Regions from separate parts of the Parageobacillus sp. KH3-4 genome, predicted to be linked through region 1. Evidence: riboswitches for the same ligand, from Rfam matches in the RefSeq annotation. Region 1 holds a riboswitch; each other region holds the start of a gene.

What was found. A riboswitch is a leader RNA that binds a small molecule or an ion and turns the genes downstream of it on or off. The one in region 1 is predicted to bind S-adenosylmethionine.
Region 2: another riboswitch for S-adenosylmethionine. It lies ahead of MWM02_RS12380 (hypothetical protein); the one in region 1 lies ahead of metK (methionine adenosyltransferase).
Region 3: another riboswitch for S-adenosylmethionine. It lies ahead of MWM02_RS15180 (bifunctional homocysteine S-methyltransferase/methylenetetrahydrofolate reductase); the one in region 1 lies ahead of metK (methionine adenosyltransferase).

Annotation. Positions count from the first base shown of each region.
Region 1 covers NZ_AP025627.1:685,689-689,957, reverse strand. Annotated here, with positions in the region: gene MWM02_RS03545 (alpha/beta hydrolase) at 1-529, opposite strand, end outside; gene MWM02_RS03540 (gamma carbonic anhydrase) at 617-1,132, shown strand; gene metK (methionine adenosyltransferase) at 1,388-2,602, opposite strand; SAM riboswitch class I at 2,761-2,875, opposite strand; gene pckA (phosphoenolpyruvate carboxykinase (ATP)) at 3,082-4,269, shown strand, end outside.
Region 2 covers NZ_AP025627.1:2,458,532-2,462,800, reverse strand. Annotated here, with positions in the region: gene MWM02_RS12390 (ABC transporter permease) at 1-503, shown strand, start outside; gene opp4A (oligopeptide ABC transporter substrate-binding protein) at 517-2,304, shown strand; SAM riboswitch class I at 2,414-2,520, shown strand; gene MWM02_RS12380 (hypothetical protein) at 2,589-2,921, shown strand; gene MWM02_RS12375 (VOC family protein) at 2,948-3,331, shown strand; gene MWM02_RS12370 (AbrB family transcriptional regulator) at 3,503-4,269, opposite strand, start outside.
Region 3 covers NZ_AP025627.1:3,009,669-3,013,937, reverse strand. Annotated here, with positions in the region: gene metH (methionine synthase) at 1-929, opposite strand, end outside; gene MWM02_RS15180 (bifunctional homocysteine S-methyltransferase/methylenetetrahydrofolate reductase) at 922-2,772, opposite strand; SAM riboswitch class I at 2,856-2,961, opposite strand; gene MWM02_RS15175 (helix-turn-helix domain-containing protein) at 3,111-3,668, opposite strand; gene MWM02_RS15170 (L-lactate permease) at 3,794-4,269, shown strand, end outside.

The sequences.
Region 1 (4,269 bases):
GATACCAACGGACAGATACTTTTGTCACATAAAGTTCATCCTGTTTATCCGACTCATGCACTTCTTTATTTCTTGTCGCCAACTCGACAGACAGTCCCGAATCGATTAAAAGGGATGGGGCAATATGATTCAATACTCTTGATAACATATCCAACCCTTTTGACGGATACGACACAAGCCCTAAACATGGAGAAGATAGAATAACCCCTTGCACAGGAAGCCTTTTTTCCTGCAACGTGCGGATGACAACAAGCCCTCCCATGCTATGTCCAAGAAGAAACACCGGTACATGAAATTGTCTCGCTTCTATGATCCAATCGGCCACCTCATTAATATACTCATCGAACGACTGAATGTGTCCGCGCTTTCTTCTCGTTGTCCGCCCTTGTCCAGGCAAATCGCCTGCGACAACATGATAACCGCTTTGTACCCATTGTTCGATCAACCATTTATAACGCCCGTGATGCTCTGCCGCTCCGTGGACAATCACAACTGTTCCTTTCCCTTCATTTGCCTCCCATGTCCACATCATGCAATCTCCTCCGTTTACGAATCGTGCCACTATCTGTACAATAATAATACCGAACCATTTTATAAAAGGAAAGGGAAGAAGCGTATGATTTACCCGTACAAAGGAAAGTTTCCGAAAATTGCAGAATCTGCCTTCATTGCCGATTATGTCACCATTACCGGTGATGTGGTCATCGGGGAAGAAACAAGCATCTGGTTTAATACTGTTATTCGCGGAGATGTCGCTCCAACGATCATCGGCAATCGTGTCAATATCCAAGATAACTCAATTTTGCATCAAAGTCCAAACAATCCACTTATCATTGAAGATGGTGTAACCGTCGGCCATCAAGTCATTTTACATAGCGCCATCATCCGAAAAAACGCTTTAATCGGCATGGGCTCGATTATTCTCGATGGCGCAGAGATTGGCGAAGGAGCGTTTATCGGTGCCGGAAGCCTTGTCCCACAAGGAAAAAAAATTCCGCCGCACACGCTCGCATTTGGCCGTCCCGCTAAAGTCATTCGTGAATTAACCGACGAAGATGTCCGCGAGATGGAGCGAATTCGCCGCGAATATGTAGAAAAAGGGCAGTACTATAAATCACTGCAACCAAAATAAAAACAAATGACGTTCATATTATCGGACGATATGATTTACTTTCGTTATTTATTGCATCATATCGTCCCATTGTTCCTTTTCCTATTTTAACCCTTTTTTATCGCTCTCGCTATTTCTTATTGCCGCCGTAATAGCCCCACTTATGTTTAGGTCAATGCCTGACTGAAGCAGAAATACCTTGCATTACGCAAAAAAAGAGAGTTACATAAACACGTAACTCTCTCTTTACTGGCTATTCTACCTCTCTTTATCGTTCTATTCTTTCTTTGCCAACGCAAGAGCTTGTTCTTTCAACGTTTCCGCTTTGTCTGTACGTTCCCACGGAAGATCGATATCCGTGCGTCCGAAATGGCCATAGGCGGCTGTTTGTTTATAAATTGGGCGGCGCAAATCCAACATTTTAATAATGCCGGCTGGACGAAGATCAAAATTGCTGCGCACTACTTTAATTAAAATGTCTTCCGATACTTTTCCGGTACCGAATGTATCAATGGAAATGGAAACCGGTCTTGCAACACCGATCGCATATGCCAGCTGCACTTCGCATTTATCTGCGAGTCCCGCAGCAACGATATTTTTCGCCACATAGCGCGCGGCATAGGCTGCGGAGCGGTCCACTTTTGTCGGGTCTTTTCCAGAAAACGCACCGCCGCCGTGACGGGCATAGCCGCCATACGTGTCAACGATAATTTTTCGTCCTGTTAAACCAGCGTCACCTTGAGGTCCGCCGATGACAAAACGACCTGTCGGATTAATGAAATATTTTGTGTTTTCATCGATCAGCTCTGCTGGCACGACTGGCTTAATAACGTGTTCTTTAATATCGCGCTCAATTTGTTCTTGTGTAATTTCCGGATGATGTTGCGCTGATACAACGATTGTATCGACACGTACCGGTTTTTCATTTTCATCATATTCTATCGTTACTTGCGTTTTGCCGTCCGGGCGCAAATATGGCAAAATATCTTTTTTGCGCACTTCTGCCAAACGGCGAGCTAAACGATGTGCCAAGGAAATCGGAAGCGGCATTAATTCTTCTGTTTCATTGCAGGCAAATCCAAACATTAATCCTTGGTCTCCGGCACCGATCGCTTCAATTTCCTCATCAGTCATCTGGCCTTCGCGGGCTTCTAACGCCTTATCGACTCCCATCGCGATGTCCGGAGACTGTTCGTCAATCGACGTCAATACGGCGCAAGTATCTGCGTCAAAACCGAATTTCGCGCGAGTATAGCCAATTTCGCGAACCGTGTCGCGAACGATTTTCGGAATATCCACATATGTCGATGTCGTAATTTCCCCGCTTACGAGCACAAGCCCTGTTGTAACGCTCGTTTCGCATGCAACGCGGGCATTCGGGTCTTTCGCCAAAATGGCATCTAAAATCGCATCGGAAATTTGGTCACAAATTTTGTCAGGATGACCTTCCGTTACAGATTCCGAAGTAAATAAACGTCTTTTTTTTGACATTCGGCAGTTTCCTCCTCTTTTTATAATCGAACGTCTAAATTAGCGGCATTCCCGCAAACTGCAGATGATACGGTACTCATTCCCTATTTATACATATAAATAAAAAACCTTTCCTGTAACGGTGAGGAAAGGTCATTGCAATCGTATTGCTCCTTTCACTCTTATCGTTCAAGGACGCTGCCTTGCCACAGGTTAGCACCATTTCACACATTTCTAGTTGTGACGGTTGCTGGGTTTCATCGGGCCTGTCCCTCCACCGACTCGGGATAAGAGTATCCGTTCAATGAGTTATCTTAACGTAATTAAATAAAGAAAGTCAACAAAATTAGATAAATTTTTTATGAACAAAAAGACAAATTTTTTATGGACAAAATAAGAAAAATAAATAAAAGAAATTGTGCTAAATAGTATGGACTAATAACAAAAATGTGTTATACTATTTGCAGGTATCATTAAAAATAAAAAGGCAGGTTTTGAATATGGGGATTGCAAAAATGACAAATAAACTTTCTTTATTATTACAAAAACCAAACGTATGTCACAATTTATCGGTAGCTCAACTCGTGGAAAAAATATTGCAACGAAACGAAGGGAAATTAACCGCAACTGGCGCGGTGGCAGTAACAACAGGAAAATATACGGGCCGCTCCCCGAAAGATAAATACATTGTAGAAGAAGCGGCGACGAAAGCAAAAATCGATTGGGGAACAACAAATCAGCCGATTTCTGAAGAAGTTTTCGAAAACTTATACAATAAGGTACTGGATTATTTAATGAAAAAAGATGAAATATTTGTTTTTAAAGGATTCGCCGGCGCTGACCCAAAATACCGCCTACCTATCCAAGTCGTTAACGAATTTGCATGGCACAATTTATTTGCACACCAATTATTTATTCGTCCGACAGAAGAGGAGCTAAAAACTCACAAAGCGGAATTTACCGTTATTTGCGCGCCAAACTTTAAAGCAGACCCTGCTGTTGATGGAACGAGATCGGAAACGTTTATCATTATTTCTTTTGAGCGGCGGACTGTGCTAATTGGCGGAACAGAATATGCCGGAGAAATGAAAAAGTCGATTTTCACTGTGATGAACTATCTACTTCCAGAACAAGGAATTTTATCGATGCATTGTTCAGCAAACGTCGGTAAAGAAGGGGATGTCGCACTATTCTTTGGCTTATCTGGCACAGGAAAAACGACGCTTTCCGCCGACCCAAACCGCCGTCTCATTGGCGATGACGAACACGGCTGGTCGAACCGAGGCATTTTTAATATCGAAGGCGGATGCTACGCAAAATGCATCAACTTGTCGCGGGAAAAGGAGCCGCAAATTTTTGACGCAATCGGATTCGGTGCAGTTCTCGAAAACGTCATTATCGATGAACATACGAGACTGCCAAATTATGATGATGCTACGCTAACGGAAAACACGCGCGCCGCTTACCCAATTCAGGCGATTCATAATATCGTTGATCCAAGCATCGCTGGTCATCCATCGACGATTATTTTCTTAACAGCAGATGCGTTTGGAATATTGCCGCCGATTAGCAAGCTGACTCGTGAACAAGCAATGTACCATTTCCTAAGCGGTTATACAAGCAAATTGGCGGGCACAGAGCGAGGCATCACTTCCCCGCAAGCGACATTCTCGACTTGCTTTGGCGCA
Region 2 (4,269 bases), 1.8 Mb from region 1:
TCGATTTTATCCTTGTGCTGCCATTTTTAATGTTTGTGATTGTATTTGTGGCGATTGTGCCTAAATATAATATTTTTACGTTTATTCTTATTATGAGCGCCTTTTTATGGACAGGAAAGGCGCGGCTTATCCGGGCGAAAACGCTGGCGGAGCGGGAGTTGGACTACGTAAGCGCATCGAAAACGCTTGGCACGCCGGATTGGAAAATTATTATTTTTCAAATTTTGCCCAATTTAAGCTCGATCATTATTGTAAACTTAACATTAAACCTTGCCGGAAATATTGGGATTGAGTCCGGACTAAGCTATCTGGGCTTCGGCTTGCCGGAAAGCACGCCAAGTTTGGGAACGCTTGTCAGCTATGCGATGAATCCCGATGTTTTGCAAAACAAATGGTGGGTTTGGTTACCAGCATCATTGCTTATTTTAGTAATGATGTTATGCATAAATTTTATCGGCCAGGCGTTAAAGCGCGCGGCTGATGCAAGACAACGATTAGGATAAAGGGGGAGAAAAAATGAGGAAAACATGGCATTGGAGGTTTTTCGTAGTGTTTGCCGTCTTTTTATTAGGATTGACGGCATGCAGCAGTTCTACAAGCAACGATAAAGACGGCAAGGACACAAAGGCGGCGCAAAAGGAAGACATTAGCAAATTCCCGATGACTGTGAAAAATGACGGGAAAATCGTAGATGGTGTATTGAATTACGGATTAGTGTCCGATACGCCATTTGAAGGGACACTGAACTATGCATTTTACGAAGGTGATCCAGATTCTGAAGTTTTGCAATTTTTCGACGAACCATTGTTCCGTTTTAACGAAGACTATGAAATTACGAACGACGGCGCGGCGACATACGAGCTTTCCGACGACAAAAAAACGATGACGATCAAAATTAAAGATAATGTCAAATGGCATGACGGCGAACCGGTCAAAGCGGAAGATTTAGAATATGCTTACTTGGTCATCGGCCATAAAGATTATACAGGCGTCCGCTACGGAGACGCGCTCATGCAAGATATCGTCGGCATGGAGGAATACCATAGCGGAAAAGCGGACAAAATTTCCGGAATTAAAGTCATTGACGACAAAACGCTAACCATTACGTGGAAACATGCCAACCCGTCCGTAATGACGGGCATTTGGGCACATCCGCTGCCAAAACATTATTTAAAAGATGTCCCGATTAAAGATTTGGCGAAATCGGATAAAATCCGCAAAAATCCAATTGGCTTTGGCCCGTTTAAAGTGAAAAAAATCGTCCCGGGCGAATCGGTTGAATTCGTTCGCAACGACGATTATTGGAACGGAAAACCGAACTTAAAAGGCGTTATTTTAAAAGTCGTTAACCCGCAAGTCGTATTGCAAGCGCTCAAAAAAGGAGAAATTGACATTGCCGAATTCCCGACAGATCAATATGTCAGCGCGAAAGGGACGAAAAACATTCAATTTGTTGGCAAAATTGATTTAGCTTACAACTACATCGGCTTTAAACTCGGCCATTGGGATGCGGAAAAGCAAGAAAACGTGATGGATAATCCGAAATTCCAAAACAAAAAGCTTCGCCAAGCGATGGCGTATGCAATTAATAATAAGGAAGTCGCAGACAGGCTTTATCACGGTTTGCGCTTTCCGGCAACGACGCTCATTCCGCCATCCTTCCCAAGCTACCATGACAAAAATGCGAAAGGATACACATATGACCCAGAAAAAGCGAAAAAATTGTTGGATGAAGCTGGATATAAAGATGTCGACGGCGACGGCTTCCGCGAAGATCCAAATGGCAAAAAATTCACCATTAATTTTCTTTCGATGAGCGGCGGGGACATCGCCGAGCCGCTGGCGAAGTTTTATATGCAATGCTGGAAAGACGTCGGCTTGAATGTGCAGCTAGTTGATGGCCGTTTGGCGGAATTCAATTCGTTCTATGACATGGTGCAGAACGATGACCCGAAAGTCGATGTGTTCGCTGCGGCATGGGCAACAGGAACTGATGTGGATCCGTATGGATTATATGGCCGCAATGTCATGTTTAATCTTTCTCGCTGGGTAAATGAGAAAAATGATGAATTGCTTGAAAAAGGCCATTCTGAGCAAGCGTTTGATAAAGAATACCGCAAAAAAATTTACAACGAATGGCAAGCGTTAATGAATGAAGAGGTGCCAGTAATTCCGACGCTATACCGCTCGATCATTTATGCGGTCAACAACCGCGTGAAAAACTATTCGGCTGATATCGACCCATTCATTTGGAAATGGAAAGACGTCGGTGTCACTTCGGAAAAGCCGGAAGTGGCGCAATAACAAATAAAGAAGGGGAGGGCGCTTTTGCTCTTCTCTTTTCTATGGTAGAAAACAAAAAATGATTGTCATCACAAAGATACCATGATAAGATAAAAACAAACTACATATAGTCTTATCAAGAGTGGACGAGAGACCGGGCTCGATGACTCCACAGCAACCTGCATATTTCGCAAGGTGCTCCAACCCGCAAAGCGGTTTCGCTTTGGATGATAAGGACGGCTGGCCCCTTTCGCATCATTCAGGCGAAAGGGGTTTTTATGTCCAGAAGGAGGTGGGAATGCCGGGTGTGCGAAAATGACTCGATTCGCAGTTATATGGCGGCGCATTTGAAAGCAGAATTGTTCGCTTCCCATGTCGCCCGCTGCGTAAGAAAGCAGCTGTTGCAATTTGACAAAAAGACAGTGCTTCATTTTGACTGTTACGCGAATTTTTTTCAACTATATGGCCATACGCAAGGAAAAGATTTTTATTTGATTTTGACGCTTGCGGAAGTCGAAGAATGGAAAGCCGCTGCTCCTTATGCGCTTGACCGCTGTATTTTCCGTGGATTAGAAAAAAAGGGAGTTTTCCTCGTACATATGACCCCATATTTGCGGGCTGTATTTTCTCAATCTTAAAAATAATAAAAAAGGAGAGAAATATGATGGCGGTAAAAAAATTTGAACACGTTGGCATTCAAGTAAAAGACATCGAAACATCGAAAAAATTTTATCAAGATGTAATCGGTTTAGACTTGCTCGATGAGATGACACATACAAACGGTTCGATGAAACTGGCATTTTTAGGATTAAACGGTTCTGTCATTGTCGAATTAATCGAAGGATACAATCCGAATTTGCCGACAGAAGGAAAGGTGCACCACGTTGCGTTTACGGTGGAAGGGATTGAACAAGAAAAAGAACGTCTTCAATCGCTTGGCGTCCCGTTTGTATGGGAAGATATTACGACGCTGCCAAACGGCGCGAAATATTTGTTTTTCCTTGGTCCTGATGGCGAATGGATCGAATTTTACGAACCGGCAAAATGAGAAAATGAAAAAGGTTAGGCATTCATGCGGGCTGAAAGTGAGCGGCCGTGAAGAAGCGGTGCCGCGGGAGCAAGCAATGCGAACCGATCGCCCGCGGGCTAGATGATAATAAGAAAGAACGGAGATGCTTATTAAAACCGCTCTGTTCAAAACGGAAACAGAGCGGTTTTTTCACGACGTTTCTGCCATTGATGGGAATTTGCGAAATACCCATTTCAAAACGTTCGGCACAACAATAATGACGAGAAGAAACCGCACAAATTGCAAGGAGCTGACAATTGCCGGATCTCCCCCGACTGTTTGCGCTGTTAATACCATTTCCACAAGCCCTCCTGGCGCAAGGCTTAATAGCGCGGTTGCCAGCGGGAGATTCGTTAATTTCGCAAACAAATAGCCGCATCCGAACGAAAGGACGATCAGCACTAGTGCGAGCAGGAAATATACCCAGCCGAATTTTCCGCCAAGCTTTATATCTTCTAACGTAATGCGGTTTCCCATGTTCATTCCGACGCTGATTTGCGCCAAAATGATCAACCATGCGGGCAGCGACGGCAAGTTCACTCCGACTACATGCATTGCTGCTGTTACGGCGAGCGGTCCGACGACGTATGCCGCCGGAATGACGTTCCGTAAAAGAAGCGCTCCAAAAATGCTTAATAAAAACCAAGCATAATGGCCATCGGAAGAAGCCGCTGCCGCCTGAGCGGTCGCGACGCTTGCCGCTGAATTGCCGTTTAACCAATAAACGACGATGGATGGCACAAGAAAAACGACCGTTAATAAACGAATCGTTTGGAAAATCGTCACTAAAGCGGTGTTGGCGTTTAGCGACTCGCTTGCGGCGACCATTTCCGACAGTCCGCCGGGAACCGATGCAAACACGCTTGTCACTTTATCGATGTGCGTCCATTTTGTCACTGCGATACTATTAAAAATAT
Region 3 (4,269 bases), 1.5 Mb from region 1:
GGCGGAATGCCGCGGACTGCTTCGGCGATGGCGCGGATATGTTCCGGCGTTGTCCCGCAGCAGCCGCCGACGATGTTAATCCAGCCTTTTTCGGCGAACCGTTGGATTTTTTTCGCCAACATATCCGGCGTTTCGTGATAGCGGCCTTCCTCATCCGGAAGCCCGGCGTTCGGATAACAGCTAACGGCCGTGTTCGCCAAGGAAGCGAGCGTGCGCAAATGGTCGGTCATAAATTCCGGGCCGGTTGCGCAGTTTAAGCCGACGGCAAACGGATTCATATGCTGGACGGAGATGAAAAACGATTCGATCGTTTGGCCGGCGAGCGTGGTTCCCATCGGTTCAATCGTCCCGGAAATCATAATTGGCACTTTTTTTCCGACAGAGGCGAATGCTTTCGTAATCCCAATAAAGCCGGCTTTGACATTTAACGTGTCTTGGCATGTTTCTAACAGAAGCAAGTCGACGCCGCCGAGCAATAACCCGCGCGCTTGTTCTTCATAAGCGGCAACTAATTGCTCGAACGTAACGCCGCCCGTGACGGACAACGTTTTTGTCGTCGGTCCCATCGAACCGGCGACAAAGCGCGGCCATTCAGGGGTAGAGTAAGCGTCGGCGACTTTGCGCGCCAATTTGGCCGCTTCGATGTTTAATTCAAACGCTAAATGGCCGAGCTCATATTCATCCAACACAATGCTAGTCGCGCCAAATGTGTTCGTTTCGATAATGTCGGCTCCCGCTTGCAAATATGCTTCATGAATGCGTTCGATCACATGGGGGGCGGTGAGCGTCAAATATTCGTTGCAGCCTTCATATTGCTCGCCCCCGAAATCATCGGCTGAAAGCTGCGCGCTTTGAATCATTGTTCCCATTGCGCCATCAATAACTAATATTTTTTTTTCGAGCTGTTGCTGCAATGTTATGTTACCCATGGAGTACCTCCCTTTCTTGAGCGGCTTGTTCTTTTTCGTGAATGTAGCGAACGAGTTCGACGGTCATTTCATAGCGCAAAAACGGCGTGATTAAGTAGATGCCGTTAAATAAGTCAAAAGCGGCGTCAATGAGCGACTTGGCAATGGCGATTCCTTCGCGTGCCGATTGCACCGGGTCGTTTGCGCATGACGCCATGCGGGAGCGGATTTCATCGGAAAGCGTAATGCCAGGTACTTCATGGTGAAGAAAATCAGCGTTGCGCGCGCTTACTAGCGGCATAATGCCAATGTAAATCGGCGTCTCAAGATGCTTTGTCGCTTCGTACACTTCTTCGATTTTTTGTTCGGAGTATAATGGCTGAGTAATAAAATAATGGGCGCCGCATTGAATTTTTTTCTCAAGGCGTTCGACCGCTTTGTCCAAATGGCGTACGTTCGGGTTAAACGCTGCGGCGATCGAGAAATTTGTTTTTTGCCCGAGCGGTTTTCCAGAATAGGAAAGCCCTTCGTTAAATTGGCGAATTAGACGAATGAGATCAAAGGACGATAAATCATAGACGGATGTCGCCCCAGGAAAATCGCCGATCTTCGACGGATCGCCGGTAATAGCGAGCACGTCGGTGATGCCGAGCGTGTGCAAGCCCATCAGATGCGACTGCAGCCCAATCAAGTTGCGATCGCGGCATGTGATATGAATGAGCGGGCGAATGCCAAGCTGCTCTTTGACGATTGTGCCGAGCGCCATATTGCTAATGCGTGGAGTCGCCAACGAGTTATCGGCCAATGTCAATGCATCAATATTCGCTTCTTTGAGCGCTTTGGCGCCTTCTAAAAATTTAGCGATGCCTAGTTTTTTCGGTGGATCGAGTTCGACGATCACTGAACGGCGCTTGCGGACGATATCTTGCAGCGGCGGTGCCGCGTTTGGTTCATCCGATGATATGGAAACGGAAATATGGCGCTGCTTCACCGTTTTCGTTTGCACCGGGGTTCGATCCGTTAAGGCGATTGCCATCGCTTCGATATGCTTCGGCGTCGTGCCGCAGCACCCACCGATGAGGCGCACCCCTTGTTCGCGGAACGCCAGCGCCGTTTCTTTAAAATAGTCGGTGTTTGTTTCATAAACAAGCCGCCCGTCGCGGTAATCCGGCAGGCTTGCGTTCGGATACGCAGAAAGAAACGCTTTGCTTGGCAGCGGCACTTCCTCGAGTGAGCGGATCATATGGTATGGGCCGAGACGGCAGTTGAGCCCGACAACGTCGGCTCCCAACTGTTCTAATTGCGCCAATGCTTCGGCAAGCGGAGTGCCGTCTTGCAAAACGCCGACTTCGTGGAGGGTGACGTGCGCGATAATCGGCTTATCCGTTTCTTTGCGTGCGATCGCAAGCACTGTCTTTAATTCTTCCAAATCGTAATACGTCTCGAGCAATAAGCCGTCGACGTCTTCGTTTAACAGCACAAACAATTGTTCGCGAAACGTCCGCTTTATTTCATCGATGGAAACGGCGCTTTTGTTGATGCTGCGCAGTCCGCCGATCGTTCCGAGCACGTAGGCTTTATTTTTCGCCGCTTGTTTCGCCAGCCGCACCGCCGCGCGGTTAATAGATGGCACTTCATCTTCGAGTCCATAGCGGGCAAGCTTGACATAGTTGGCGCCGTATGTATTCGTTTGAATGACCTCGGCGCCTGCGGCGATATATGCTTCATGAATATGAAGAATGTCTTCCGGTCTCGACAAATTTAATTCTTCAAAACATCGATCGACGCCATGGGAGTATAGCAGCGTTCCCATTGCGCCATCGGCGATGACAATTCGTTCTTGCAAATCTTCCAAAAGACCCACGCTCATTCCCCCGTTCTATGTTCTGTGAAAATGGTAAAAGAAAAAAGCCTTCTATAAGAAGAAGACTTTTTATGTATCGTCTCTTCTTATCTTCCAGGCGTTTTTTGCCTGTCTGGATTTAGCACCTTGGCTTTCGCCAGGTTGCTGAAGGTTCATCGGGCCAGTCCCTCCCCCCTCTCTTGATAAGAAATTCGCTATGAAGTTGTGGCCAAACGTTTTAACATTTAATTAATATATAATGTAAAGCATTTTCTGAAAATATTCAATACAAAGGAATCGCTTTCATGAAAATATTCGATCCTTGATGAGAAAATCGTTAGTGAAAATAGCGTAGTTCACTATAGTGAACGTTCGTGATTGGAATCAATGACTAAGTAGTAGTGGCATTCTTCCTCGCCAATATTAATGAAACGATGTTCAACATCAGCTTCGTAGTATATCGAATCTCCTTCTGCCAAGTCATATGATCGCGTTCCTAGTACGACTCTCAACTTTCCTTTGGCTACGGATATATACTCTTTCACTCCTTTTTTATGCTTCGGAAAAACACCGGACTCTTGTTTTGGCGGAATCATATTGAAAACAAACTCAATCCCTTTTGCCGGAAAAGAAGGGGATAAAAGATGGCGCTCAAAGCCGCTGCGCTCGTCTTTGTATATATATCGTTCGCTTTTTCTAATGATAATGACTTCGCTTTGCTCATCTTCTCCTAATAATTGCGAAAGAGTCATGTCCAACCCTTCCGCGATCTGGCAAGCTACCTGAATGGTGGGATTTTTTTCTCCTCTCTCGATTTGCGATAGCATCGAGCGGCTAACGCCGCATTTTTCTGATAATGCCTGCAATGAAAGGGATTTTCGCTTTCTTGCTTCCCGCACGTTTTTTCCAAAATTCATAATTGCCTTCCTCCTTGTTGTATATATTACACTATAGTGGAAATTTTGTCTTGACTCGCGCTTTTTGTGGAGAATAATATATATATATCCACTATAGTGGATAAAAAGGGGAGGGGAGATGTTCCATGCATCATGCGGTTCATTTCTTATTAGCAGGGTTGCCTATTTTATTTGCTCTCATTTGTTTAGTGTGGCTTAAAATGCCGGCGCTGCATACTGCTGTTTATTCGTATGGATTGGCATCCGTATTGGCCTATTTTTCTTTTGATGCGCCGGTGCAAAATTTATTGCATTCCTCCGTTCGAGGAATGCTGTTGTCCGTTACGGTCATTTATGTATTAGTATTTGGGCTGTTTTTATACAACTTGCTGAATGAATGCGGAGCGATGAATGCGATGGCTTATGGCTTATCTCGCTTTTGCCGCTCGCAGGCAGAGCAAGGGCTGCTTATTTCTGCCTCTTTAGGACCTTTTCTAGAAGCGGTTAGCGGATTTGGCGTCGCTGTTGTGATCGTTGCCCCATTATATCTTGCGTTCGGATTTTCGGCGAAAAAAACAATGGTATTATCGTTATTAACGCAGTCGGCCGTGCCGTGGGGCGC